Regions from separate parts of the Catellatospora chokoriensis genome, predicted to be linked through region 2. Evidence: riboswitches for the same ligand, from Rfam matches in the RefSeq annotation. Region 2 holds a riboswitch; the other holds the start of a gene.
What was found. Region 2 has a riboswitch for thiamine pyrophosphate ahead of thiO (glycine oxidase ThiO). Riboswitches for the same ligand answer to the same signal wherever they lie in the genome.

Region 1: linked by a shared signal. The riboswitch ahead of HAV39_RS22870 (ECF transporter S component) and the one ahead of thiO (glycine oxidase ThiO) in region 2 are both predicted to bind thiamine pyrophosphate.

The regions. Positions count from the first base shown of each region.
Region 1 is NZ_JAAOTI010000015.1:76,050-90,295, forward strand. Features, by position in the region: gene HAV39_RS22820 (hypothetical protein) at 1-377, opposite strand, end outside; gene HAV39_RS22825 (hypothetical protein) at 374-562, opposite strand; gene HAV39_RS22830 (phosphoribosylaminoimidazolesuccinocarboxamide synthase) at 610-1,443, opposite strand; gene HAV39_RS22835 (helix-turn-helix domain-containing protein) at 1,555-2,766, shown strand; gene era (GTPase Era) at 2,782-3,669, shown strand; gene recO (DNA repair protein RecO) at 3,697-4,452, shown strand; gene HAV39_RS22850 (isoprenyl transferase) at 4,487-5,296, shown strand; gene HAV39_RS22855 (hypothetical protein) at 5,388-5,864, opposite strand; gene HAV39_RS22860 (energy-coupling factor transporter transmembrane component T family protein) at 5,960-6,745, opposite strand; gene HAV39_RS22865 (ABC transporter ATP-binding protein) at 6,786-8,126, opposite strand; gene HAV39_RS22870 (ECF transporter S component) at 8,126-8,710, opposite strand; TPP riboswitch at 8,809-8,914, opposite strand; gene HAV39_RS22875 (permease) at 9,018-10,052, shown strand; gene HAV39_RS22880 (TIGR03943 family putative permease subunit) at 10,049-10,795, shown strand; gene HAV39_RS22885 (acyl-CoA dehydrogenase family protein) at 10,949-12,847, shown strand; gene HAV39_RS22890 (hypothetical protein) at 13,022-13,633, opposite strand; gene HAV39_RS22895 (Fur family transcriptional regulator) at 13,677-14,087, opposite strand; gene HAV39_RS22900 (ArsR/SmtB family transcription factor) at 14,110-14,246, opposite strand, start outside.
Region 2 is NZ_JAAOTI010000013.1:255,818-270,063, reverse strand. Features, by position in the region: gene HAV39_RS21275 (MBL fold metallo-hydrolase) at 1-302, shown strand, start outside; gene HAV39_RS21270 (glycoside hydrolase family 18 protein) at 571-1,893, opposite strand; gene thiE (thiamine phosphate synthase) at 2,016-2,642, shown strand; TPP riboswitch at 2,827-2,939, shown strand; gene thiO (glycine oxidase ThiO) at 2,933-3,979, shown strand; gene thiS (sulfur carrier protein ThiS) at 3,979-4,179, shown strand; gene HAV39_RS21250 (thiazole synthase) at 4,185-4,955, shown strand; gene HAV39_RS21245 (thiamine phosphate synthase) at 4,952-5,596, shown strand; gene thiD (bifunctional hydroxymethylpyrimidine kinase/phosphomethylpyrimidine kinase) at 5,619-6,404, shown strand; gene thiC (phosphomethylpyrimidine synthase ThiC) at 6,422-7,954, shown strand; gene HAV39_RS21230 (hypothetical protein) at 7,977-8,852, opposite strand; gene HAV39_RS21225 (uroporphyrinogen-III synthase) at 8,880-9,968, opposite strand; gene nirD (nitrite reductase small subunit NirD) at 9,988-10,338, opposite strand; gene nirB (nitrite reductase large subunit NirB) at 10,335-12,827, opposite strand; gene HAV39_RS21210 (FAD-dependent oxidoreductase) at 12,901-14,246, opposite strand, start outside.

The sequences.
Region 1 (14,246 bases), on a different contig from region 2:
CGCAGCAGGTCAGCGCCGAGAATCTTGCCCGCCAGCGCGGGTTCGGTGGTCATCAGGGGCACCCGCAGCACCGCCGCGAGCAGGCAGGCGTGGGCCAGGCCGAGGGTGCCCAGGTGGTGAGCCAGGCCGCCGACGGCCTGTGCGTCCCCGGCGCTCAGTGGGACGACCTCGACCTGCGGCAGCGTGCGCAGCACGTCCAGCATCGGCTCGTCGGCGCGGTCGGCGGCCCAGTACGCCTCGCTCAGGCACAGCGCGGGCACCAGCGCGGTGAACCCGCCCGCCTCCAGACCCGCCAGCGCGGCGCTGACGGTCAGGCTGTCCGCGGCCACGTAACGCCGGATCGCGCCGGTGTCGAGGATGCGGCCGGCCGCCCTCACCGGGTCTTCCGCTGCAGCCGGGCCATCATGGCCTCGTAGCCGGCCTCCTGCTCGGCGATCCACTCCGGATCGTTGCGGCGCTGTTCCTCCAGCTCCAGCTGGGCGCGGAACTCGTCGAGCAGCTCCTGCGGGATGTCCGGCAGGCCGAGTCGCCGCCGGGTCTCCAGGTAGGTCTCGCGCGCCATACCGCCAGGCTAGCTCGGTCCTCGCGGGCCGGGCAACGACCGTCGGGTCAGGACCAGGCCAGGCCGGTGAGCCGCTCGTACGCCTCGATGTACCGCGCCCGGGTGGCCGCGATGATGTCCTCGGGCACCTCGGGGGCGGGAGCCGTCTTGTCCCAGCCGGTGCCGACCGCCCAGTCGCGCACGAACTGCTTGTCGAAGCTCGGCTGCACCCGGCCGGGGGCGTACCCGTCGGCGGGCCAGAAGCGGGAGGAGTCGGGGGTGAGCACCTCGTCGCCCAGCACCAGCGTGCCGTCGGCGGCCCAGCCCAGCTCGATCTTCGTGTCGGCCAGGATGATGCCCCGCTCGGCGGCGATGTCCCGGCCCCGGGCGTACACAGCGAGGGTGATGTCGCGCAGCCGGGCCGCGGTGTCCGCGCCGACCTCGTCCTCGACCTCCGGATAGGTCATCGGCTGGTCCTTCTCGCCGACCGGGGCCTTGGTCGACGGCGTGAAGACCGGCTCGTCCAGCCGCGACGCCTCGGTCAGCCCCGCCGGCAGCACGACCCCGGACACGGAACCGCCCGCCAGGTACTCCTTGAGACCGCCGCCGGTCAGGTAGCCGCGCGCCACGCACTCCACCGGCACCATGGTCAGCGAGCGGCAGCGCACCGCGCGCCCGGCGAACTCGGCCGGCACGTCGTCGCCGGAGATGACGTGGTTCGGCACGACGTCCTTGAGCTGCTCGAACCACCACAGCGAGAGCTGGGTGAGCACCCGGCCCTTGTCCGGCACCGGCGTCGGCAGGATCACGTCGTAGACCGAGAGCCGGTCCGACGCCACCAGAATGATGTCCGCGCCGTCGCGGTAGACGTCCCTGACCTTGCCCGAGTGCAGCAGCTCCACGGAGATCACCGTACCGGAGCGGCCGGCCTCCGTGGTGACCGCGGGGCGGGGGTGTGTCAACCGTCCTGACGGCCGTTGCGATTATCGCGACTGCTCATTACGGTGATGGCCATGGATGAAGGCGTGATCGACCGCGTCCGTTCGGTGATCACCCGTGTCTCGTCCAGCCAGGCCGCCTTCAGCGAGCTGGTCGGCATCAGCGCCGACAAACTGTCCAAGTCGCTCAACGCCGTGCGCCGCTTCACCTCGCTGGAGCTGGCGCTCATCGCCGACGCCGGGGACGTCAGCGTGGACTGGCTGCTGACCGGCCGCACCCGGGAACCCGCGCTGCCCGCCGTGGAGCCGAGCGCGGGTGACGAGATCCGCACGCTGGTCGACCGCTACGCCGCGGCATACGAGCGGCTGCGCCTGCTGGGCCGCCGCCCGCCGCTGCCCCGCCTGCCCGCACCGCCCGCTGGGCCGCCGGTGGCCGCGGGTCGCGCGCTGGCGGAACGAGCCCTCGCCACGCTGCGTGCCGGCGGAGTGCCGCGCCTGGGCGCGCTGCTCACCGCCGACCTGGCGGCCGCCGTCGAGCAGGCGTTCGCGGTGGACGTGGCGTTCACCGCGCTGCCCGGCGGCGCGGACGCCCTGGCCTGGCAGTCCGCGCACGGCAGGCTGGTGCTGGCCAACGTCACCAGCCAGTTCACCCGGCAGCGTTTCGCGCTCGCGCACGCCCTGGGCCACGTGCTGGCCGGCGACGCCGAGCAGCCGCTGCTCGACCAGCACCTCGCACCCGGCCGCCAGCGTGCCGGGCTGGAGCAGCGCGCCGACGCCTTCGCCGCCGCGTTCCTGATGCCCGCCGACGAGCTGCAGGCGGCGGCCGCGACGCCGGTCACCGGGCCCATGCCGCCGGGGGCTCCGGGTCCGGTCACCGATCCGGTGCCCGCCGGGCTGCGGCTCTCGGCCCCGGTCACCGACGCGGTGTTCGCCGCGCTGGTCGCGCTGTTCGGCGTCTCGGCCGGGGCGATGGCGGCCCGGCTGCGCGGGCTCGGCCTGCTCGACGCGGCCCGGCAGGCCGAGCTCGGCCTGTGGACGGCGGCCCGCTGCCAGCACGGACCCGTCGGCCGGGCGGCGCTGCTCGCCCGGCTGGGCGCGGCGCAGGCCCCGCGGCTGCCCGCGCGGCTGGTGGGCGAGCTGTTCGGGGCGTACGCGGACGGCGTGACGACCCTGCTCCCGCTGGCCGACCTGCTGCAGACCCCGGTCGACGACCTGTTCGCCGCGCTCGTGGCCGAGCAGTCCGCCGGTCGCCGCGGGTACGCCGATGAGCTTGCCTTCCTGCCCTGACGGTAGGTTGAGCAGGTGGCGGATAACTCATACCGTGCCGGGTTCGCCTGCTTCGTGGGGCGGCCGAACGCGGGCAAGTCGACTCTGACGAACGCGATCATCGGGCAGAAGATCGCGATCACGTCGAACAAACCGCAGACGACGCGGCACATCATCCGCGCCGTGCTGCACCGGGCCGACTCCCAGCTGGTGCTGGTGGACACCCCGGGTCTGCACCGCCCGCGCACCCTGCTCGGCGAGCGCCTCAACGACCTGGTCCGGGCCACCTGGAGCGAGGTCGACGTGATCGGCCTGTGCATCCCCGCCAACGAGCCCGTCGGCAAGGGCGACACGTTCATCGCCGGCGAGATCGCCGCGCTGAAGGCCACCGTGGTCGCCGTGGTCACCAAGACCGACCTGGTCGACAAGGAGACCCTGGCCAAGCAGCTGCTCGCGGTCAACGCCCTCGGCGAGTTCGCCGATGTGGTGCCGGTCAGCGCGGTGGCGAACTCGCAGCTCGACACGCTGGTCGACGTGATGGTCGGGCACCTGCCGAAGTCCCCGCAGCTCTACCCGGACGACATGCTCACCGACGAGCCCGAGCACGTGCTGATCGGCGAGATGATCCGCGAGGCCGCGCTGGAGGGGGTGCGCGACGAGCTGCCGCACTCGATCGCGGTGCTGATCCAGGAGATCATCCCCGAGGACGGCCTGACCAAGGTGTACGCCGACATCTACATCGAGCGGCAGAGCCAGAAGGCCATCATGATCGGCGCGCGCGGCTCCCGCCTCAAGGAGGTCGGCACCAAGGCACGCCTCGACATCCAGGAGCTGCTCGGCACCAAGGTCTACCTGGATCTCCACGTCCGCGTCGCCAAGGACTGGCAGCGCGACCCCCGCCAGCTCCGGCGGCTGGGCTTCTAGTCGGCGTGGGCCGGTAGGGTCGTCGCCATGCCGGGTATGCGTCGACCGCTCTATCGCGATGACGCCCTCGTGCTGCGCGTGCAGAAGCTCGGCGAGGCCGACCGGATCGTTACGCTGCTGACCCGCCAGCACGGCCGGGTGCGCGCGGTCGCCAAGGGCGTACGCCGGACCACCTCGCGCTTCGGGGCACGGCTGGAGCCGTTCGGGCACGTCGACGTCCAGTGCAGCGAGGGCAGCTCGCTGGACACCGTCACCCAGGTCGAGGGCCGTGACCTGTTCGGCCGCCGCTTCCTGACCGACTACCCGCGCTACACCGCGGCCAGCGCGATCGTGGAGCTGGCCGAGCGGCTGACCCCGGTCGAGCGGGAGCCCGCGCTGCGGCTCTACCAGCTCACCCTGGGCGCGCTGCGAGCGCTCGCCGAAGGGCGACGGCCCGGCCCGCTGGTGCTCGACGCCTACCTGCTGCGGGCCATGGCCCAGGCCGGCTGGGCCCCGGCACTGCGCGACTGCGCGGTGTGCGGCGAGGAGGGGCCGCACCGGGCGTTCTCCGTACCCGCCGGGGGTGTCACCTGCCTGAACTGCCGCCCGCCCGGCGCCGCCCATCCCGACCCGGCCACCCTCGATCTGATGTCGGCCCTGCTGGAGGGCGACTGGCCCGCGGCGGAGCGGACCGAGCCGCCGGTGCAGCGCGAGTGTGCGGGTTTCGTGGCGGCGCATTTGCAGTGGCACCTGGAACGGCAGCTACGCTCTCTGCCGTTGGTTGATCGCCGGGAACCGGGCTGAGTCCGGTCCCGCGCCCGAACAGGGGAAACGCAACGTGATCCGAACCCGGCGCGAGCCCAAGCCGCCGACCCCCCACCCGTCCGGCGCGACCCCGCCCAAGCTGCCCGGCGACGCGCTGCCCAAGCACGTCGCCATCGTCATGGACGGCAACGGGCGCTGGGCCAAGGAACGCGGCCTGCCCCGCACCGAGGGGCACAAGCGCGGCGAGTTCTCCCTGTTCGACACCATCGAGGGGGCGCTGGAGCTCGGCGTGCCCTACCTGTCGGTGTACGCCTTCTCCACGGAGAACTGGAAGCGCTCGCCGGAGGAGGTGCGCTTCCTGATGGGCTTCAACCGCGACGTCATCCGCCGCCGCCGCGACATGCTCAACGACCTGGGCGTACGCATCGTGTGGTCGGGTCGGCGCGGGCGGCTGTGGAAGAGCGTCATCGACGAGCTGGAGACGGCCGAGCAGATGAGCCGCGGCAACAGCAAGCTCACCCTGCAGTTCTGCGTGAACTACGGCGGCCAGGCCGAGATCGCCGACGCGGCGGCCGCGATCGCGCGGGACGTGGCCCTGGGCCGGCTGAAGGCCGACAAGGTCAACGAGAAGACCATCGCGAAGTACCTCTACCACCCCGAGGTGCCGGACGTGGACCTGTTCCTGCGCCCGTCGGGCGAGCAGCGCACCAGCAACTTCCTGCTCTGGCAGTCCGCGTACGCCGAGCACGTCTACCTGGACACGCTGTGGCCCGACTTCGACCGCCGCCACCTGTGGTACGCCTGCGAGCTGTACGCCCAGCGGGACCGCCGCTTCGGCGGCGCCCTGCCCAACCCGGTCGCCCCACCGGCCCCCACCGCCTGACCGGCCGCTCTTGATCGTTCGACTTGCCTGGCACCTGTGCGTATCAAGGACTCGGATACCCACAGGTGCCGGGCAAGTCCATGGATCTTCGTCAGCCGTCGCCGTAGTGCAGGGTCCATGGCTCGGCTAGCACGCCGCCGCGGAACGCGATCGCAGCGCGCAGGCGCTGCTCGTCCGCGTCGGACAGCAGATGGGCGGCCTGGTCGGCGGTGAGTTCGGTGGCTTTCGCGGTCCACTGCCAGCCGTTGGCCATGCCGCGGTACTCGACCCGCACGGCGACCGGTCCGCGGCGCGTGTCCAGTAGCAGGTCGGTGTCGGCGTCGGCGCTGAACAGGCCGACCTCGCCGCCGAGCACCCGGCACGAGGTGACCGTGCCGTACGGGAACAGGAACGAGCCGCGGTGCTCCTCCTCGGTCACCGTGGGCAGCAGCGGTCCGGTCCGGCATCCGAGTTCGGCCACCCGCGCCCGCTCCCAGGTGTGGTGCGTGGTCGCGGCCAGACCCGCGAGGACCAGCCCGAGGATCACTACTGCGATCCTGCTGATGCGCTGCGTCGCCGACTGCGCCATACCGCGCCTCCCGTCACTGACGTCAATATGTCGGTGACCGACGGATAAGGCAACAGGCTGGCCAGGTCCTGCGGGGACGTCCTCGCGTTCGGGGGTCAGCGGTGGGCGATCACCTGGATCAGTGCGGCGAGGAGCGCGCCTGCCGCGACGAGCAGCCAGTCGGCGGGGCGCCAGGGCATCGGGCGGGCCACGGTGCGGGGCAGGCCGGAGTCGAAGCCGCGGGCGTCCATCGCCACGGCCAGCCGAGTGCCCCGCCGGATCGCCCCGACCAGCAGGCCGAACGCGGTACTGGCGAACAGCGTGAACCAGCGCACCGGGTTGCGCCCGGCGTCGATGCCGCGGGCCCGGCGCGCCATCGCGATCATCCGCCACTCGTCGCCGAGCAGCCCGACCAGCCGGAACGCGGCCAGCGCCCCGATCGCGAAGCGGGGCGAGACCCGGGCGTGCTGGATCAGCGAGTCGGCCAGGTCGGTCGGGTCGGTGGTGCTGAACACCAGGATGCTGGGCAGCGCGATGGCCAGCAGCCGCAGCGCCAGCGACAGCGCGTTGGCCAGCACCGTCGAGGTGATCACGACCGGCCCGAAGTCCACCAGCACGGTGCCCGACCGGTCCGCGGCGAACAGCGCCAGCGACAGCACCACCGTCGCCGCCCCCAGCAGCGCCGGCCAGCCGCGCCGCAGCAGCCCCCACGGCGTGATCCCGAACAGCGGCGCCACGGCGAACGTCACCGCCAGCGCGAACCCGAGCGCGGCCACGTCCCGGGTGAACAGGGCCGAAGTGGTGAACAGCGCCAGAAAGACGATCTTCGCAACCGGGGTGCGGCGCGCGAGCAGGGCATCGTTGCGCTGCAACGAGGCTTGCGGGGAGGTGGCGGCGGGCAGGGTCACGGCGTGCGGCCGAACTGCGCGGCGGCGGTTCCGGTCATGACTTCCGTCCCAGGTCGAGGATGCGGTCGGCGAGGGTGGTGACCACGTCCGGGTCGTGGGTGACGGTGACGATGCCGTGGCCGTCGTCGCGGAGCGCGGCCAGCATGTCGACCAGCTCGATCCAGGTGCGGCGGTCCTGGCCGAAGGTGGGCTCGTCGAGGATCAGCAGCCGCGGCCGGGCGGCCAGCGCGGTGGCCACGGACAGCCGCCGGGCCTCGCCGCCGGACAGCGTGAACGGGTTCGCCCCGGCCAGGCGGTCCAGCCGCAGCCGGGTCAGCAGCTCGTCGACCCGGCCCGGGGCGGTGCCGCCCAGCGCCAGCTCGTCGCGCACGGTGGCGGTCACGAACTGGTGCTCCGGGTTCTGGAACACCGAGCCGATCCGGCCCGCCAGCGCGCGGGCCCCCCATCGGTGCGGCGGTCCGTCGGGGGAGCGCACCTCGCCTCCGGCGGGTTTGAGCAGGCCGCCCAGGGCGAGCGCGAGCGTCGACTTGCCGCAGCCGTTGGGGCCGGTCACCGCGAGCGCCTGACCGGCGCGGACCGTGACGTCGGGGTAGGGCAGGTGGCGTACCCGCAGGTCGTGGGTCGAGAGCAGGGTGTCGCCGGGTGGGTGCGCGGCGGGGTGGGCGGGCGCGGGGTGGCCGGGCACCCAGACCCCGGCGGCGGCCAGTTCCGCGCCGAGCGGGCCGGACAGCAGGTGGGGCGGGACGTCGTCGCGGACCCCGCCGCCCGGCTCCAGCACCACCACCCGGGTGACCAGGTCCAGCACCTCGGCGATGCGGTGCTCGATGAGCACCACGGTGGTGTCGGCGTCCACGGCGTCGCGCAGCGCCCGGCGGACCAGGGCGGCCCCGGCCGGGTCCAGGTTGGCCGTCGGCTCGTCGAGCAGGAGCAGCTCCGGGCGCGGGGCCAGCGCCCCGGCCAGCACCAGGCGCTGCTGCTCGCCGCCGGACAGGGTGTCGGTGGCCCGGTCGCGCTCGTAGCCGAAACCGACCTGGTGGAGCACCTCGTCGACGCGTGGCCAGACGCGGTCGGCGGCCCACCCGATGTTCTCCAGGCCGAACGCGACCTCGTCGCCGGCCCGCGACATCACCAGCTGCGACTGCGGGTCCTGGAACACGATGCCGACGCGCTCGGCGTCGACCTTGCGTGCGCCCTCGGCCTCGCCGGAGTCGTCGGGCAGCAGCCCGCCCAGCGCGTGCAGCAGCGTGGACTTGCCCGCGCCCGAAGGGCCGAGCAGCAGCACCCGCTCGCCGCGCTCGATGCGCAGGTCGACCCCGCGCACCGCCCACGCGCGGCGGCCGGCGTGCCGCCACCCGTACCCTTCGAGCGTGATCATCAGACCAGGTCGCGGCTGCGGCCGGACGGGAAGCGGTCGAGCGCGCCGGTGCCGGCCAGGGCCTTGGTCAGGAAGTGCCCGCCGACGCCGGCGAACAGCAGCGTGCTGGCCACGACGATGGCGACGTAGGCGGCCTTCCAGTCGAACGACCAGTCGGCGTAGTAGTAGTACAGGTCGAGCCCGGCCGCGGTGGCGCCCGCGAGCGCGGCCGCGACCAGTGACTGGCTCAGGTTCCATCGGCGGTAACCGCCGAGCAGGAAGCCGAGCTCGCCGGCCGCGCCCTGGGCCAGGCCGTACCAGAGCACGGTGATGCCCCACGAGGTGCCGAGCAGCGCCGACACGATCGCGGCGACGAGCTCGGTGTAGATCGCCGCGCCCGGCTTGCGGATGATCAGCGGGGCGAGCACGGCGGGCAGCAGCCATACGCCGTAGATGGCGGCCGCGGCAGGCGGGAACGTCGAGCCGAAGATCGCCCCGGCCGGGCCGTTCCACAGCAGGCCCCAGGCCCAGAAGACGACGCCGAAGGCGACGGCGAGGATGGAGGCGACGACGATGTCGACCGTCCGCCAGCGATAGTTGTTCATGGATAACTCCTGGTCCGTTGAGGGGACGAACGAGGAGAAGTGCACACGTCGCGTCCGCGATACCCCATTTGGGGGGTATCACGAAAGCAGGCGTGGCGGTGAGGTGTTGACCGAACTCCCTGCGCTGGCATTACCCAGATCAGGTTCGAGGGTCTGCGGCCGTGTGCCGCACTCTCAGCGCTGTGCGCTCCCCTGTCGTTACTTGTTCATATGAGGCCGCTGGACAGCGGCGCTTGTGCCGGAAAGGCTAACACCGAACTCACGCCCGGTAACCTGTGCCGGTCGGCACACCCCGATACCGCGAAGGATCCGCGTGACCTCCGTCGATCAGCGCCCGCCCGCGGCGCCCCCGTCGCCGCCCGCCGGGCGGTCGGCCCGCAAGCCGCTGTGGGGCGGCCGGATCGGCTCCGTCGAGGTGCTGGCAGCGCTGCTCATCGCGCTGCTCATCTTCCGGCAGCCGATCGCCGCCGCGATCTCCACGCCGCTGCTGCAGACCTGGACCACCGTGTTCGTATCGGTGATGGTCCAGGCCACGCCGTTTTTGGTGTTCGGCGTCGCGCTGTCGGCGGTGATCGCGGTGTTCGTGCCGCGCTCGTTCTGGTCGAAGGCGCTGCCCAAGCACCCGGCCCTCGCCGTGCCGGTGGCCAGCTGCGCGGGCGTGGTGCTGCCCGGCTGCGAGTGCGGCTCGGTGCCGATCGCGGGCTCGCTGATCCGCCGCGGCGTCACGCCCGCCGCCGCGCTGGCGTTCCTGCTGGCCGCGCCCGCGATCAACCCGATCGTGCTGACCGCCACCGCGGTCGCCTTCCCGAACAACCCGGAGATGGTGGTCGCCCGCGGCGTGGCCAGCATCATCGTGGCCATGGTGATGGGCTGGCTCTGGCTGCGGCTGGGCAAGCAGGAGTGGATCAGGCTGCCGCACCGGCCCGAGCTGGACGACCTGTCCCGCTGGCGGGCCTTCTGGGCGGCCTGCCGCCACGACATTGTGCACGCGGGCGGCTTCCTGGTGCTGGGCGCGATGGCCGCGGCCACCATCAACGTGCTGGTGCCCGAGTCGGTGCTGCAGGCCGTGGCCGACCAGCCCGTGCTGTCGGTGCTGGCGCTCGCGGCGCTCGCCGTGCTGCTGTCCATCTGCTCCGAGGCGGACGCGTTCGTCGCCGCGTCGCTGAGCCAGTTCTCGCTCACCGCGCGCCTGGCGTTCCTGGTCGTCGGCCCGATGGTCGACCTGAAGCTGATCTCCATGCAGGCGGGGGTGTTCGGCCGCCGCTTCGCGATGCGCTTCGCCCCGGCCACGTTCGTGATGGCGGTAGTCGTCGCCGCCGGAGTCGGGATGGTGCTGCTGTGAACCGTCAAGCCCAGGGCGTGGTGATGCTGCTGCTCGGCGGCGCGATCCTCAAGGCCAGCCTCACCGACATGTACCTGCGCTACGTCAAGGCGGGGCTGCAGCCGTTCCTGATCGGCGCGGGCGCGCTGCTGGTGCTCGCGGCCGCGATGACCCTCTGGTACGACATCCGCCACGGCGCGGCGGCCGACACCGAGTGCGCGGACCACGACGAGCACGCCGACCACGATCACGGCCACGTCGGGCATCGCGAGCCGCGGGTCGGCTGGCTGCTGATCGCACCGGTGCTCGGCCTGCTGCTGGTGGCCCCGCCCGCGCTCGGATCCTATGCCGCCGGCCAGGCCGGTTCGGCGCTCTCCTCGCAGCAGGTCTCCGACTTCCCGGCGCTGCCCGACGGGGACCCCGCCGAGATCAGCGTGCTCGACTACGCCACCCGGGCGATCTTCGACAAGGGACTGTCCATCGGCGAGCGCCGGGTCAAGGTGACCGGCTTCCTGTCGGACAACCCCGACGGTGGCCAGCTGCTCACCCGCATGATCCTGTCCTGCTGCGCGGCCGACGCCCGCCCGATCAAGGTCGGCATGAACGGCAGCGTGCCCACGGGGCTGCCCGCCGACAGCTGGGTGGAGATCACCGGTACATACACCGACCAGCGGGGCACCGACGCGATCAACGGCGAGAGCATCCCGTTCATCGAGGTGCTGGAGTGGCGTCCGATCCAGGCCCCCGCGGAGCAGTACGAGTAGTCCCTGTCCGCTGGTTTGCCAACTGCTACCGCTCGGTAGTACTGCGGGGTAGCGTGATTTCAGGGCGCAAACCACCGAACACGGCTCGTCGCGGCGCGCTCATGAGGCGGCCCCGGCGACCCCGCGTTCGACCGGACGACAGGGGTGTCGACGATGACGACGGTGCAGCGTGAGGTGAGCGCGGAACAGGCCCGGCAGGTCGCCGAGGCCGCCCGCGAGAGCGAGTGGCGCAAGCCCAGTTTCGGCAAGCAGTTGTTCCTGGGACGCCTGCGGATGGACCTGATCCACCCGTGGCCCCAACCCGCCCCGAACCCCGACGCCGAGCAGTTCCTGCAAAAGCTCGGCGAGTACGTCAGCACCGAGGTCGACGGGGCCGCCATCGAACGCGACGCCCGCATCCCGGACGAGGTCTTCCACGGCCTGGCCGAACTCGGCGCGTTCGGCATGAAGATCGATCCCGCGTACGGCGGCCTCGGCCTGTCCCACCTCGACTACTGCCGCGCGCTGACGCTGGCCGGCTCGGTAAGCCCGGCGATCGGTGCGCTGCTGTCGGCGCACCAGTCCATCGGCGTGCCGCAGCCGCTCAAGCTGTTCGGCACCAAGGAGCAGAAGCAGCGCTTCCTGCCCCGGCTGGCCGCGGGCGAGGTGTCGGCGTTCCTGCTCACCGAGCCCGACGTCGGCTCCGACCCGGCCCGGATGGGGGCCACCGCCACCCCGGTCGAGGGCGGCTACCGCCTGAACGGGGTCAAGCTGTGGGCCACCAACGGCACCGTGGCGACACTGCTCGTGGTCATGGCGATGGTGCCGAAGGGCGAGGGCCGGCGCGGCGGCATCACCGCGTTCGTCGTCGAGGGCGACGCCGAGGGCGTCACCGTCGAGAACCGCAACGCCTTCCTCGGCCTGCGCGGCCTGGAGAACAGCGTCACCCGTTTCCACGACGTCTTCGTGCCGGCCGAGAACGTCATCGGCGGCGAGGGCCAGGGCCTCAAGATCGCGCTGAGCACCCTGAACACCGGCCGGCTGTCGCTGCCCGCGATGTGCGTCGGCGCGTCCAAGTGGTCGCTGAGCGTCGCCCGCCAGTGGTCGCAGCAGCGGGTGCAGTGGGGACGGCCGGTCGGCCAGCACGAGGCCGTCGCCACGAAGATCGCGTTCATCGCGGCCACCACGTACGGCATGGAGTCCATGCTCGACCTGTGCTGCCTGCTCGCCGACGACGACCGCAACGACTTCCGGATCGAGGCCGCGCTGGTCAAGCTGTACGGCTCCGAGCTGGCCTGGCGGGTCGCCGACGAGCTGGTGCAGATCCGGGGCGGGCGCGGCTACGAGAGCGCGGACTCGCTGGCCGCCCGCGGCGAGAAGGCGATCGGCGTCGAGCAGCTCCTGCGCGACCTGCGGATCAACCGCATCTTCGAGGGCTCCACCGAGATCATGCACCTGTTCATCGCCCGCGAGGCGGTGGACCAGCACCTGTCCGTGGCCGGCGCGCTGATCGACCCGAAGTCGAGCGTCGGCGCCAAGGGCCGGGCGCTGCTGGGCGCCACCGGCTTCTACGGCCGCTGGCTGCCCACCCTGGCGATGGGCCGGGGCACGTTCGGCGGCTACCGCCAGTTCGGTCCGCTCGCCAAACACGTGCGCTGGGCCGAGCGCGCCGCCCGCCGCCTGGCCCGCAACACCTTCCAGGGCATGGCCCGCTGGCAGGGCAAACTGGAGCACCGGCAGGCCTTCCTGGGCCGGATCGTCGACATCGGCGCGGAGCTGTTCGCCATCGCCGCGGTCTGCTCCCGCGCCACCGCCTCCGGCCGCCCCGAGGAACGCGACCTCGCCGACCTGTTCTGTCACCAGTCCCGCGGCCGCATCGCCATCCTCGAACACGCCCTCTGGAACAACACCGACGCCGCCGACGTCGCCCTGGCCCGCAAGGTCCTCGCCGGCGACCACACGGCCCTCGAAGCCGGCATCATCGGCCCACCCGACCAGGGCGAATGGGTCTCCACCTGGACCCCCGGCCCGTCCACCGCCACCGACTCCCGCCGCCGCATCCCACCCCGCTAGAAGGAGGGGCACTTTCCCATCGCCATGCGTAGAGGAAGGTGCCCCTCCTAACGCGGACCGTTCGGGCTGACGGCGATGATCGCTGTCTACGGTCAGAACATGCGGTCTGACCACACTTTCTGACCACAGACAGCGATCATCCCCACGTGCCGCGCCGCGCCGAGCCGAGCCGGGTCAGCGGCGTGGGCTGCCGCGCAGGCCGAGGCGGCGTAGCTCCAGGGCGGCCAGCTGCTCGATCGCCTCCGGGTCGCCGGTCCGCCAGCCCGCGACGACGCCGCTGTCCAGCGAAGCGAGCCGCCGCAGCGGCGCGGTGGCCAGCGCCCGCAGCGCCAGCAGCTCGCCCCCACCCGGATACCGGCGCACCTTCGCCGCGACGCTGGCCGCCCGGATCCACGACAGTCGCAGTGGCAGCCACAGCGCCAGCGCCATCAGCACCGGTATGCCCGCGGTCAGCCAGGCCAGCACCGTCGCCAGGTTCGCGATGGCGTCCTGCTGGTCGCGCCCGGCCTCGGCGATGGAGTTCGCGGCGTTGGCGGCGCTGCCGAACGGGGCGCCCACCTCGTCACCGACCAGCGGGATGCGCCCGGCGCGCGCCTGCGCCTCCGCCATGTCGGCGGCCAGGTTGGTGCCGGCGCTCTCCAGCTTCTGGCCGGGCACCGCCAGCTTCTGGACCAGGTCGTACAGCGTGATCGCGGCCCAGATCCAGATCGCGCTCCACACCAGGGCGGTGACATCGGCGATGATCTGCCGGGTGAACCGCCACGGCTTCTCCGCATAGAGCTTCATGACAGCATTCTGATCGACCGGGGCGATCGATAAACGCCCCGCGTCAGGCCCGTGTCGTCGCGCAGCCCTGGCAGGTGCCGAAGATCTCCAGCGTATGGCTGACGTCGACGAACCCGTGCTGCGCCGCGACCCGGTCCGCCCACGACTCCACGGCCGGTCCGGCCACCTCGACGGTACGCCCGCAGGTGCGGCACACCAGATGGTGGTGGTGGCCGTTGGAGCAGCGCCGGAACAGCTGCTCGCCGCCCGGCGGGCGCATCACGTCGATGTCCCCGGCGTCGGCCAGCGCCTGCAGCGTGCGGTACACGGTCGTCAGGCCGACCCGCTCGCCCCGATCGCGCAGCATGGCGTGCAGCTCCTGCGCGCTGTGGAAGCCCTCCACCTCGGACAGCAGCGTCGCCACGGCAGAACGCTGCCGCGTGTTCCGGGCCGCGGTGCCCTGTGGGCTCGTCATGCTTTCTCCTCGAAGACTTCGGTCACGGGCGCTGCTCCGCGGCGTGGGTGACGGCGTCGGCCACGATGTGCGCGACGTGCTCGTCCACCAAGGAGTATGCGATCTCGCGGCCGTGCCGTTCGGCGCGGACCACCCCGGCCGCCCGGAGCACCCGCAGGT
Region 2 (14,246 bases):
TCTACCGGGGTCACGAGTGGACCGACCGGGACGCCGAGGGCTACGCGTTCTCCGACTCCGTACGGCTGATCAGCACGCCGGGCCACAGCCACGAGGACATCACCCTGCTCGTCGGCACGCCCGAGGGCGTCGTGGCGCTCGCCGGCGACCTGTGGTGGCGCGCGGACGGACCCGCCGACGACCCGGTCGCGCCGGACCGTGCCCAGCTGCGCGCCAGCCGCGAGCGGGTCCTGGCCGTGGCCGACCGCGTCGTCCCCGGCCACGGTGCGCCGTTCACCCCGAACGGCACCACGCCCCGTTAGATCGCTTCTGCGCACCCCCCGCCCCGGCCGGGTATCCGCAGCGGGACATACCTGCCGAGTGACTTTGCTCTGCACCCAAAGCCTTGCTCTGCACCCACCGGCGCAACAGCCGCGCGGCCCGTTGCGTCGGTGGGTGCAGAGCAAGCGAATGGGTGCAGAGCAAAGTCAAACAGGGGGTATGTCCCCGGCGGGCGGAGCATGGCGGCTGCGGCCGGCACGCCGAGCACGGCGCACCGGTGTCGCGGCGCGGGGTGCGCCCTGCCGCTGGTCAGCTCAGGCCGTTGTGGATCGCGGTGGTGAGTTCGCCGGTCGGGGTGTCGCCGTCGAGGGACCAGGCCATGGTCCCGCCGAGGCCGTTGGCCTTGACGTATGCCGCCTTCTGGGCAATGACCTGCGGGGTGTCGTAGGACCAGAAGGCGCCGCCGCCGTACTTCCAGGACGCGCCCGCGACCGGGTCGTGGAAGACCGTGCCCTGCTTGGCGATGACCTTCTTGTAGTCCTCGACGCCGTCCTCGTAGGTGCCCCGGGCCGGGCCGGTCGCCGGCTGGTAGAGGCCGCTGTTGGCGCTGCCCGCGCCGGCCCAGCCCCGGCCGTAGTACGGGATGCCGATGACGATTTTGCCCGCCGGTGCGCCCTGGGCGCGGTAGGTGTCCACGGCGAGATCCACGCTGAACGGCGACGACGCCGTGGAGTAGAGGTTCGCCTGGTGCCCGGTGACCGGATCCCACGCACCGACCAGGTCGTACCCCTGGACGGTGGCGAAGTCGAGGTAGGAGAACAGCTGCGCGGTCTCGATCCCGGCGTTGATCTTCGCGGGGTCCGCGGGCAGGAACGCGCTGAGCGAGTAGGTCCGCCCGACCTGGGCGCCGTACGCGTCGAGCTGGCTGCGGAACTCGGCGGCCAGCAGCGTGTAGTTGTGCTTGTCCTCGGGCCGGACCACGTTGCCGGTGTCGCCCTCGGACGCGGGCCACTCCCAGTCCAGGTCGAACCCGTCGAACACGCCGGCCGCGCTGCCCACGCCGCCGTGCGGCGAGGTGCCGATGAAGGGCAGGTTGCCCTTGATGAACATGTCGATGCAGCTGGCGACCATCGCCTGGCGCGAGGCCGGGGTGAGGGCCGCGTCGGAGAGGTACTTGGACCAGGTCCAGCCGCCGATCGACAGCTGGATCTTCAGGTGCGGGTACATCGCCTTGAGCTTGCGCAGCTGGTGGAAGTTGCCGGCCAGCGGCTGGCTCACCACGTCGCCGACGCCGTCGACCGACTCGCCCGACTTGAACCGCTTCTGGTAGTCGGCCCAGGCGTCGCCGACGCCCGCCTCGTTCGCCTCGAAGCAGCGGCCGTCGGGGCCGACATTGGCGAACGCGTAGTTGATGTGCGTCAGTTTCGCGGCCATCCCGGCGGTGTGCAGGTTCTTCACCAGGAAGTTGCGGCGGTAGATGCCCCACTGGACGAAGTAGCCGACCTTGACGTAGCCGGCAGCCGCGGCGGCGGCGCCCGCGGTGACGGGTGCGGGGGCGGCCTGAACTGCGGTGGGAGCGACGACCGCGGTGCTGCCCAGGAGGAGGGCGACGAGGGCGAGGCGGGTTCTCATACCGAGTCAAGGTAACTGTAAAGACATTTCACAGAATCAGCGATCTGGATGAGCCGATGTAGACGGCGGCTGTCACGGGAGGGTCCGTCCCATTCACCGACGAGAATCGATAGGGTATGGGCATGGCGCTGGGGAGACTCCATCTGATCACCGACGGCAGGCCCGGCAGGGATCCGGTCGCCCTGGTGCGGGCCGCGTTGCGGGTGGCCACGCCGGACCTGGTCATCCAGTTCCGGCCGGCGGACGACTGGACCGACCGGCTCGCGTACGAGCTGGCCAACCAGATCGTCGCGCTGTGCCGCCCAGCCGGGGTCCCGGTGCTGGTCAACGACCGGCTGCACGTTGCGCTCGCGACCGGGGCCGCCGGTGGCCACGTGGGCGCCGACGATCTGCCGGTGTCGGCGGCCCGGCGGCTGCTCGGCCCGGCGGCGGTGCTCGGCGCGACCTCCCGGCTGCCCGCGACCGCCCTGCGCGCGATCGGCGACGGGGCCGACTACCTGGGGGTCGGGCCCTGCTACGCGACGTCCACGAAGGACGGTCTGCCGGTGTCGATCGGACCTGAGGGCCTGCGTGCGGTGGCCCGGCAGTGCGCGGGCACCCCGATCATCGCCATCGGCGGCATCACCGCCGCCCGCGTGCCCGAGCTGCGGGCAGCCGGAGCCCACGGGGTCGCCGTCATCGGCGCGGTGTCCGACGCGGCCGACCCGTCCCGCGCCGTCGCGGAACTGCTCGCCGCCGTCGCGTCCTGACGCGACGCCTGTCGCGTGTGCGGCGTGCTCGGGACACGTGCCGGCCGCGCCGCCGCGCCGCGGGCCCGGTGTGGCGAGGGTCGCGGCGGGCCGGGCACGGGTTGCCTCCGGCTGCGGACGGGGTTACGCTCCCGGCAGTCGTCACGGACGGCAACACACCTGTAACGCGTGAACCACATTGAACCAAGAACCCCACGGGAGCCCGGTGAACCGGGCTGAGAGGGGAGCTGATCCTCGCTCCCGACCGTAGAACCTGATCCGGGTAATGCCGGCGCAGGGAGGAGGCCGCGGTGGCACCCCTTTCCGTATCCGTCGTCGGCGGCGGCATCATCGGGCTCAGCATCGCCTGGGCATGCGCCCGCCGCGGGCACGCCGTCACCGTGCACGATCCCGCTCCCGGCCGCGGCGCGTCCCACGTCGCGGCGGGCATGCTGGCCCCCGTCGGGGAGTCCTACTTCGGCGAGCGGGAGCTGACCGCGCTGCTGCTGGAGTGCGCCCGGCGCTGGCCGGAGTACGCGGCGGAGCTGGCCGCGGCGACCGGGCACGACCTGGGGCACCGGACCGAGGGCACGTTGCAGGTCGGGCTGACGGCCGACGACCTCGCGCAGCTACGCCGGCTGTGGACGTACCAGCGGGAACTGGGTGCGGAGGTGGTCGCCCTCGACGGCGACGGGCTGCGCGAGCGGGAGCCGCTGCTGCACCCGCGGGCGCGCGGCGTGCTGGTCGAGTCGGACCACCAGGTCGACCCGCGCCGGGTGGTGGCCGCGCTGTGCGAGCTGGTCCCGGTGCGCCGGGAAGTCGTGCACAGCCTGTCCGAGCTGGACGCCGACGTCGTGGTGCTCGCCGCGGGATGCGCCAGCGCCGCGCTGGGCGGGCTGCCGGTGCGGCCGGTGCAGGGTGCGGTGCTGCGGCTGCGCGGCCAGGTCGCGCCCCGCCACGTCATCCGGGGGTACGCCGACGGCCACGCCGTCTACGTGGTGCCCCGCCGCGACGGGGAAGTGCTGGTGGGGGCGACGGTCGAGGAACGGGCCGACGGCCACGCCACCGCGGGCGGCGTACGCGACCTGCTCCGCGCCGCCACCGACCTGGTGCCGGAGCTGGCCGAGCACGCGCTGGTCGAGGTGTCGGTGGGACAGCGGCCCGGCACCGCCGACAACGGACCGATCGTGGGCCAGCTGGCACCGGGTGTGCTGGTCGCCACGGGGCACTACCGGCACGGTGTGCTGGCCGCCCCGTACACCGCGTCAGCCGTCGCCGACCTGGTCGACGGCGCGACGCTGCCCCCGCTGTGGGAACCCTTCACCCCGCAGCGCCTGACCGCCGGAGGTATCGAATGATCACCGTGGTCGTGAACGACACGCCCCGCCCCACCAAGCGCGGCGAGACCGTCGCCGACCTGATGGCCGTGCTCGACGTCCCGCCGCGCGGCGTCGCCGTCGCGGTCAACGGCGAGGTGGTGCGGCGCGCCGACTGGCCCGCGCACCGGCTGCTCGACGGGGACCGGGTCGAGGTCCTCACCGCGGCGCAGGGCGGCTGACCGGCATGGACGACCGGTTCGTACTGGGCGGCGTCGAGTTCGGCTCCCGGCTCATCCTCGGCACCGGCGGCGCGAGCAGCCTGCACTCGCTGGAGCAGGCGCTGCTGGCGGGCGGCACGGAGCTGGTCACCCTGGCACTGCGGCGGATCGACCCCGGCCTGCCGGCCGGGCTGCTCGACGTGCTGGAGCGCTGCGGGGTGCGGCTGCTGCCCAACACGGCGGGCTGCTACACGGCCGCCGACGCGGTGCGCACGGCGCACCTGGCGCGCGACGCCTTCGACACCGACTGGATCAAGCTGGAGGTGATCGGGGACGAGCGCACGCTGCTGCCCGACGCCGTCGAGCTGCTGCGGGCGGCCGAACGGCTGGTCGACGACGGGTTCACCGTGCTGCCGTACACCACCGATGATCCTGTGCTGGCCCGGCGGCTGGCCGACCTGGGCTGCGCCGCGGTGATGCCCGCGGGCGCGCCGATCGGGTCGGGGCTGGGCATCTCGAATCCGCACCACATCGAGCTGATCCGGGAGGCCGTCCGCTGCCCGGTCATCCTCGACGCCGGGATCGGCACCGCCAGCGACGCGGCCCGCGCAATGGAACTGGGCTGCGACGCGGTCCTGCTGGCCAGCGCGGTGACCCGGGCCGCCGACCCGGTGGCGATGGCCACCGCGATGCGCCATGCGGTGCTCGCGGGACGCCTCGCGTCGCAGGCCGGACGTATCCCGGTGCGCCGCCACGCGCTCGCCTCCACGGCCGCGGAGGGGCTGCCGACATGGTGACCGGGCCGCGTTCCGGCGCGGTGCGCGGCGTGGTCGTGGTGACCGACCGCCGCCAGGCGGCACGGCCGCTGGTCGACGTGGTCGCCGGGGCCGTGGCCGGGGGCGCGCGGATCGTGCTGCTGCGGGAGAAGGACCTGCCGCGCACCCAGCGGCTGCGGCTCGCGGCGGCCCTGCGCGAACTGCTCCGGCCCATCGGCGGGCTGCTCATCGTCGCCGGTCAGGACACCCTCGACGGGGAGGCGCTGCACCTGCGCGCGGGCGCGGTCGCCCCGCTGGGACGGCCCCGGCTGGTGGGCCGCTCGTGCCACGACGAGGCGGAACTCGACCGCCTGTCCACCGAGGACTACGTGACGCTGTCGCCCGTCTTTCCGAGCCGCAGCAAGCCCGGTTACGGCCCGCCGCTCGAACCGGCCGGGCTGCGCCGCCTGGCCGCCCGCGCGGGCCGTCCGGTGCTGGCGCTGGGCGGGGTCGAGACACCCGAGCGGGCCGCGGCCTGCCGTGACGTCGGGGTCGCCGGGGTCGCCGTGATGGGTGCGGTGATGCGGGCCGCCGATCCCGCGCAGGCGTACACACGGCTGCGTGCCGCATGGGACGGCGTGTGCGACGGATCATCGCGCGACGGCGGGAGAGTGCTGGCATGAGCGAACGCAGTGAGGAGATGGCATGACCACCCCCTATCTGGCCCTCACCATCGCCGGCTCGGACAGCAGCGGCGGCGCGGGCATCCAGGCCGACCTGAAGACCTTCGCCGCACTGGACTGCTACGGCGCGAGCGTCATCACCGCGGTGACCTCGCAGAACACCAAAGTCATCACGGATGTGCACCCGATGCCGCCCACCGTGGTCGCCGCGCAGCTCGGCGCGATCCTCGACGACATGCCGGTGGCCGCCGTGAAGGTCGGCATGGTCGCCAGCGGGGAGATCGCGGCGACCATCCGGGCCCGCGCCCGCAACGGCGAGCTGCCGAAGATGGTGCTCGACCCGGTGCTGACCGCGTCGACGGGGCGGCGGCTGGGCGTGGTCAGCGCGATCGAGCGGCTGCTGCCGTACGCGACCGTCGTCACGCCGAACATCGACGAGGCGTCGGCGCTGCTCGGCTGGCAGGTCAGCACCCCCGCGGACATGGCCGGCGCGGCGGCGCAGCTGGCCTCGCACGGCCCGGCCTGCGTCGTGGTGACCGGTGGCGACCTGGGCGGCCCGGAGGTCGTGGACGCGGTGTGGACCGCCAACGGGGCGCGTTTCCTGCGCTCGCCGCGCGTGGAGACCCCTAACGACCACGGCACGGGCTGCACCTTCTCGGCCGCGATCGCGGCCCGGCTGGCGCACGGCTACCCGGTCGACGACTCGATCGCCTACGCGAACCGCTATGTCCGCTCGGCGCTGCTGGCGGCGGCGGAGTGGCGGCTCGGCAGCGGAGCCGGTCCGCTGAACCATTTTCCCCGCCTGTAGCTCAAGGAGGCAGCAACATGAGGCGCAAGGTCTACGTATCGGGGTCCCGTCCCGACATCCAGGTGCCGTTCGCCGAGGTCGACCTGACCGACGGCAGCACCCCGGTCCGGCTCTACGACACGTCCGGCCCGGGGGTCTTCGACCACCTGCCGCGCACGAACTGGGTGGCCGACCGCAGGCTCCACGGCGCGCCGGTGACCCAGCTCGGCTGTGCCCGGGCCGGGATCGTCACGCCGGAGATGGAGTACGTGGCCGTGCGCGAGGGCGTCACGCCCGAGCTGGTGCGGGACGAGATCGCGGCCGGCCGGGCGGTGCTGCCCGCGAACGTCAACCACCCCGAGATCGAGCCGATGATCATCGGTAAGGCGTTCCTGGTGAAGGTCAACGCCAACATCGGCACCTCCGCGGTCACCTCCGACGTCGCGGAGGAGGTGGAGAAGCTGACCTGGGCCACCCGCTGGGGCGCCGACACGGTGATGGACCTGTCCACCGGCCCGCGCATCCACGAGACCCGCGAGGCCATCGTGCGCAACTCGGCCGTGCCGATCGGCACCGTGCCGATCTACCAGGCGCTGGAGAAGGTCAAGGGCGATCCGCTCAAGCTGACCTGGGAGATCTACCGCGAGACCATCATCGAGCAGGCCGAGCAGGGCGTGGACTACATGACCGTGCACGCGGGCGTGCTGCTGCGCTACGTGCCGCTGGCGGCGGACCGGGTCACCGGCATCGTCTCGCGCGGCGGCTCCATCATGGCGGCCTGGTGCCTGGCCAAGCACCAGGAGAACTTCCTCTACACCAACTTCGAGGAGCTCTGCGAGATCTTCGCGAAGTACGACATCACCTTCTCACTGGGTGACGGGCTGCGTCCCGGCTCGATCGCCGACGCCAACGACGAGGCCCAGTTCGGCGAGCTGCGTACGCTCGGCGAGCTGACCGAGATCGCGTGGCGGCACGACGTGCAGGTCATGGTCGAGGGTCCGGGACACGTGCCCATGCACAAGATCAAGGAGAACGTGGACCTGCAGCAGGAGGTGTGCCACGAGGCGCCGTTCTACACGCTCGGCCCGCTGACCACCGACATCGCCCCGGCCTACGACCACATCACCAGCGCCATCGGCGCCGCGATGATCGGCATGTACGGCACCGCGATGCTCTGCTACGTCACGCCCAAGGAGCACCTGGGGCTGCCGGACCGCGACGACGTCAAGGCGGGCGTGATCGCGTACAAGATCGCGGCGCACGCCGCGGACCTGGCCAAGGGGCACCCCGGCGCGCAGGCCTGGGACGACGCGCTGTCCAAGGCGCGGTTCGAGTTCCGCTGGGAGGACCAGTTCAACCTGTCGCTGGACCCGGAGACCGCGCGCTCCTATCACGACGCGACGCTGCCCGCGCCGGCCGCGAAGACCGCGCACTTCTGCTCCATGTGCGGCCCGAAGTTCTGCTCCATGCGCATCAGCCAGGAGCTGAAGGAGTACGCCGCCAAGGGCATGGCCGACAAGTCCGCCGAGTTCGTCGCCTCGGGCGGCCAGGTCTACCTCCCCCTCGCCTGACCGGTCCGTCCGCCGTCCCGGGTCAGAGCACCCCGGGGCGGCGGGGGGCCAGGGCGACGACGGAGGAGGCGATCAGGCCGACCACCACGGCGATCATCGCGCCCAGGTAGGCGTCGGCCTGGTCGCTGAGGGCGCGGGAGATGCCGGGGCCGCCGATGACGTACGCCATCGCGACCGGCAGCGGGCCGACCGCCCCGCACAGCGCGATCAGCAGCCGGGACCGGCCCGCGTGCCGGGCGATCAGGGCACAGGCCAGCGCCGCCACCAGGGCGATCACGGGCATCGAGAACGACGCCCGGGGGATCGGCTGCAGGCTGCTGATGTCGAGCACGGCCAGCCGCATCGGGTCGTAGTACGCACCCAGCGCGTCGCGGTTGCGGCCGAAGCCAGTGGTGTCCAGGTAGGACGCGATCGCCAGCAGCCACACCAGGCCGGTGCAGGTCCACAGGTTGGCGGCCAGCGGGCTGCGGCCCACCGCCAGCAGGGCGACGAACAGGCCCGCGACGACTCCCGCGGCCACCGCGATGGCGGCGGTCAGCTCCGGGTCGAAGGTCGCGCTGAGTTTGGCGTACTGCACCGGCTGCAGCGTCAGCGGGAACGCGGCCGCCGCCGCGCCCAGCGCCGCGGCCAGGGCGGTCACGATACGCACCGCCGCGCCGATACGGCGGCGGTCGCGCAGGGCCAACCCGGCCGCGAAGGTGGCTCCACCCGCCACGGCGACGATGGTGAACCACACCACCCAGGTCAGCTGCAGGTTCCAGTCGTTGTCGGCGCCCGCGGTGAACTCGCGGTCCAGGCGTAGCACGTCGAGTCCATAAACGACGCCGACCTGGGCGGCCGCCACCAGCGCCGCCATGCCGAATGCCGCCGCCAGCAGCCTGCCCCAGAAACGCATCACGCGGGGACCATACGTCCGTTGGCGGTTTCAGTCCACCGGCAGCCGGTAGCCCCTTTTGACCACCGTCTGGACGAACGCGGGATCGCCGAGACCGGCGCGCAGCCGGGCCACGGCCATCTCGACGGCGTGCTCGTCGGCACCGCGCGGCAGCGCGGGCAGCAGGGAGGCCCGCGAGCGCACCTTGCCCGGCATCGAGGCCAGTGCCCGCAGCACCGCCATCGGGGCCGGGGCCAGCGGGCGCAACTCGCCGTCCACCATCGCCGCGTGGCCGCGCAGGGTCAGCTGGTGCTCGGCGACCTGCAGCGTGACCGCCCGCCGGGGCAGCTCGTCGGCGATCGCGCGGACCAGCGCGCCCAGCCGGGCCCGCGCCGGGGCGATGACCGGGATACCCTGCCGGATCAGCGGCGCGGCCGTCACCGGCCCGACGCAGGCGGCGATCACGTCGGCCCGCAGCGCCTCCAGGACCGCGTCCCCACCCGGCCCGGCGGCCGCCAGCAGCGCGCCGACGGCCGGGGCCGAGGTGAAGGTGATGGCGTCGACCAGGCGGTTCGACACGAGGTCGACCAGCCGGTGCAGCGGGGCCGAGTCCAGCGGCGGCGCCCAGCGGTAGACCGGCACCTCGATGACGTCGGCGCCGGCGGCGCGCAGCGACGCGCAGAACTCCGGCTGCTGGTCGCCGTGCAGCTGCACGGCCACCGTCTGCCCGCCCACGCCGCGCTTGAGCAGGTGGGCCAGGCACTCGTCGCAGCTCTCCGAGTCCGGCGACCACTGGTCGTGCAGGCCCGCGGCGCGCACCGCACCGCGGGCCTTCGGGCCGCGGGCCACGATGTACGCCTCGGCCAGCACCGTACGCAGCGGGTCGGCCAGCCCCCAGCCCTCGGCGGCCTCCAGCCAGCCGCGCATGCCGATGCCGGTGTTGGCGACCACGACGTCGGGCGGCGTGTCCAGGCAGCGCCGCGTGGCCTCGCGCAGCTGGGAGTCGTCGTGCAACGGCACGATGCGCAGCGCGGGGGCGATGACGACCCGCGCGCCGCGCCGCTCCAGCAGCGCGGCGAGCTCGTCGCGCCGCCGGTCGGCGGTGACCCCGACGGTGAATCCCGCGAGTTCGCTCATGATCGGGTCTCGCCGGGTGTGGTCATGGCCTTTCCACAGCCACTTCGACCAGGTCCCCGTTGCGGCGGATGGGGTACGTCGGCACGGCCACCCCGCGCACGTCCAGGCACTCACCGGTACGCAGGTCGTACACCTGCTTGTGCAGCGGGGACGCGACGGTCGGGGCGTCGCCGCGGGTGCCGACGATGCCGCGCGACATCACCTGCGCGCCCGCGATCGGGTCGCGGTTGCCGATGGCGAACAGCTCGCCGGAGTAGGCACGGAAGATCGCGATCTGGACACCGTCGACGAGTGCGGCGACGCCGCGCTCGGCCTCCAGCCGGGCGTACGAGCAGATCGCCGTCCAGGTGACGGTCATGGTCGCCGTGGTCATCGGGCACCTCCCAGGGTTACCGGCACCGGGCCGCGGGCAGGAACCTTCTGCCCGCGCTCGACCTCGAAGCTGATGTCGGGGTCGGGCGTGCCCGGTGCGTTGACGAACGAGACGAAGCGCGCGAGGCGCTGCGGGTCCTGCAGCGTGGCCTGCCACTCGTCGGCGTACGACCCGACGTGGCGGGCCATCTGCGCGTCGAGTTCCGCGCACAGTCCCAGCGCGTCGTCGACGATGACGGCGCGCAGGTGGTCCAGACCGCCCTCCATCGCCTCCAGCCAGGCGGCGGTGCGCTGCAGCCGGTCGGCGGTGCGGATGTAGTACATGAGGAAGCGGTCGATGGTGCGGATCAGCTCCTCGGTGGTGACGTCGGTGAGGAACAGGTCCGCGTGCCGGGGCCGGAATCCGCCGTTGCCGGCGACGTACAGGTTCCAGCCCTTCTCGGTGGCGATGATGCCGAAGTCCTTGCTGCGGGCCTCGGCGCACTCGCGGGCGCAGCCGCTGACCGCGGATTTGAGCTTGTGCGGGGCGCGCAGGCCCCGGTAGCGCAGCTCCAGCTCGATGGCCAGGCCGACCGAGTCCTGCACGCCGTACCGGCACCAGGTCTCGCCGACGCAGCTCTTCACCGTGCGCAGCGCCTTGCCGTACGCGTGGCCCGACTCGAAGCCCGCGTCGACGAGGCGGTGCCAGATCTGCGGCAGCTGCTCCACCCGCGCGCCGAACAGGTCGATGCGCTGGCCGCCCGTGATCTTCGTGTAGAGCCCGAAGTCGCGGGCCACCTCGCCGATCACGATCAGTTTCTCCGGGGTGATCTCGCCGCCGGGGATGCGCGGCACCACCGAGTACGTGCCGTCGCGCTGGATGTTGGCCAGGAAGTGGTCGTTGGTGTCCTGCAGCGCGGCTTCCTCGCCGTCGAGGATGTAGCCGCTGTTGGTCACGGCCAGGATCGACGCGATCGCGGGTTTGCAGATGTCGCAGCCCCGGCCCGTCCCGTGCGCGGCGACCAGCTCGCTGAACGAGCGGATGCCGCGCACCCGGATGATGTCGAACAGCTCCTGGCGCGAGTAGGTGAAGTGCTCGCACAGCGCCTTGGACTGCGCCACCCCGCCCGCGGCCAGCAGCTGCTTGAGCAGCGGGATGCACGAGCCGCAGCCGGTGCCCGCCTTGGTGCACGCCTTCAGTCCGGGCACGTCGGTGCAGCCGTCGGCGATCGCGTCGGTGATGTGGTCCTTGGTCACCGCGTGGCAGGAGCACACCTGCGCGGTGCCGGGCAGTTCGGCCTTCACCGAGCCGTCCCCGGCCGGGGCGAGCAGCGCCAGCGGCGGCGCGGGCAGCGGCCCGCCGAGCGAGGCCCGCAGCGTCGGGTACGCGCTGGCGTCGCCGACCAGGATGCCGCCGAGCAGGGTCTTCGCGTCGTCGGTGAGCAGCAGCTTGGCATACACGCCGGTGACCTGGTCGGTGACGACCACGTCGAGCCCCTCGGCGAACGGGGCGCCGAAGCTGGCCACGTCCACGCCGAGCAGCTTGAGTTTGGTGGAGGTGTCGGGGCGGGCCATCGTCGCCTCGCCGCCGGTCAGCCGGTCGGCGACCACCTCGGCCATCGCGTAGCCGGGCGCGACCAGGCCGTAGCAGACCCCGCCGGTCTCGTCGAGCGACAGCGCGGCGCACTCGCCGATCGCCCACACCGCCGGGTCGGCGGTCGCGCACGCGGCGTCGACCGTGAAGCCACCGCGCGGGCCGCGGACCAGGCCGGACGGCTCGGCCAGCTCGTCGCGGGGCCGGATGCCCGCGGCGACCACGACCACGTCCACGTCGAGCGAGCCGCCGTCGTTGAACAGCATCCGGCGTACGCCGTCGGCGTCGCCTTCCAGGCCCGCGCAGCCGCGCCCGGTGTGCACGGTGACGCCCAGCGCCTCGATGTGCCGCTTGAGCACCGCGCCGCCGCCCTCGTCCACCTGCAGCGGCATCAGCCGCGGCGCGAACTCGACCACGTGCGTGGTGATGCCGAGCAGCTTCAGCGCGTTGGCGGCCTCCAGGCCGAGCAGACCGCCGCCGAGCACCGCGCCGACTCGCCGTCCGCCCGCGGTCGCCCAGTCCTTGAGCGCCGCGAGGTCGTCGAGGGTGCGGTAGACGAAGACACCGGGCAGGTCGCTCCCCGCGATCGGCGGGACGAACGCCCGCGAGCCGGTGGCCAGCACCAGCGCGTCGTACGGCGTCTCGCCGGAGGCGCTGTGCACGACCTTGCGGTCGCGGTCGATCCCGGTGACGGCCTCGTTCAGCCGCACCGCGACCCCGTCGGGCGCGCCGCCCAGGTGCAGCGCCCCGGCGTCGTAGTCGTCGAACCAGGCCGACAGCCGCACCCGGTCGTACGCCGGGCGGTCCTCCTCGGCGAGCACGGTCACCGACCAGCCCTCGGCGGCCCGCTCGGCGAACGCCTCCAGGAACCGCTGCGCCACCATGCCGTACCCGGCGACCACAAGCTTCTTCGTCATGCCGTCACCTCGCTGCGCTCGGCTCCGTCATGCCTTTCGGGCCGCATGATGAGCTCACTGCGTTCGCTCATGTTCAGGACACCCCCACACTGTCCGAGGTCGACAGCCACCCGACGATGCCGTCAACCGCGTCCTTGCAGCTGCCGCAGCCGGTGGTGGCGCGCGTACGGGCGACGACGTCGTCGAGCGAGCGGGCGCCGGAGCGCCAGCAGCGCACCAGCGCGCCCTTGGTGACCGTGTTGCACTGGCACACGGTGGCGTTGTCGGGCATGAGCGCGGGCGTGGTCGTGGCGACCGGCGCCTCCACGCCGCCCAGGGACCGCCCGAGCAGCAGGGCGCGCCGGTCGCGCGGCACCAGGCCCCTGCGGTCGAAGAGCTGGATGACCTGGCCGACGCTGGGGTTGTCGCCCAGCATCACCGCGCCGGTCAGCCGGTCGTCGCGGATGACCAGGCGGGCGTACGTGCCCCGGGCCGGGTCGGCGAAGCTGACGTCCTCGCAGCTGGAGTCGGGTTGCAGGCTGCCCATCGCGGCCAGGTCGATGCCGGAGGCCTTGAGCCGGGTGACCGGCGAACTCGGCACGTACACGGCGTCGGGGTCGGCCCCGGTGAGCCGGGCGGCCAGCACCCTGGCCTGCTCCCAGGCCGGGGCGACCAGCCCGCCGACGACCTCGCCGAACTGGGCGCAGTCGCCGATGGCCGACACCCGCCGGTCGGAGGTGGCCAGCCGCTCGTCGATGACGATCCCGCGCTCCACCCGCAGCCCCGCCGCGCGGGCCAGACCGGTCTCGGCGCGCACCCCGCAGGCCAGCACCAGCAGGTCGGCGCGCAGGTTGCGGTCGTCCAGCCGCAGCGTCACCCCGTCGTCGTCGGCGCTCACCCCGGTCGCCGACGAGGCCAGGTGCACGGCCACGCCCAGCTCGGCGAGGGTGCGCACCAGGACGGCGCTGGCACCCTGGTCGAGCTGCCGCTCCATCAGGTGGCCGACGCCGTGCACGACCTCGACGGCCAGCCCGCGTCCGGCCAGCCCGCGGGCGGCCTCCAGGCCGAGCAGCCCGCCGCCGAGCACGAGCGCGGTGCGCGCGCCCTGGGCGGCGTCGAGGATGCGGCGGCAGTCCTCCAGCGTGCGGAAGGTGGCCACGCGCGGGTGCGGCTGCGCCAGCCCCGGGATCGGCGGCACGATCGCCTGCGACCCGGTGGCCAGCACCAGGTGGTCGTAGGTCAGTTCCTCGCCGTCGTCGAGGGTGACGCTGCGGGCGGCCCGGTCGATGCCGGTGACGGTGACCCCGGTCCGGGTCTTCACCCCGTGTCCGGCGGCCTCGGTCAGCGTGATGTCGGTTTCGCCGTGCTTGCCGGCCAGCACGCTGGACAGCAGGATGCGGTTGTAGGCCCGGTGCGGCTCGGCGCCGAGCACGGTGACCT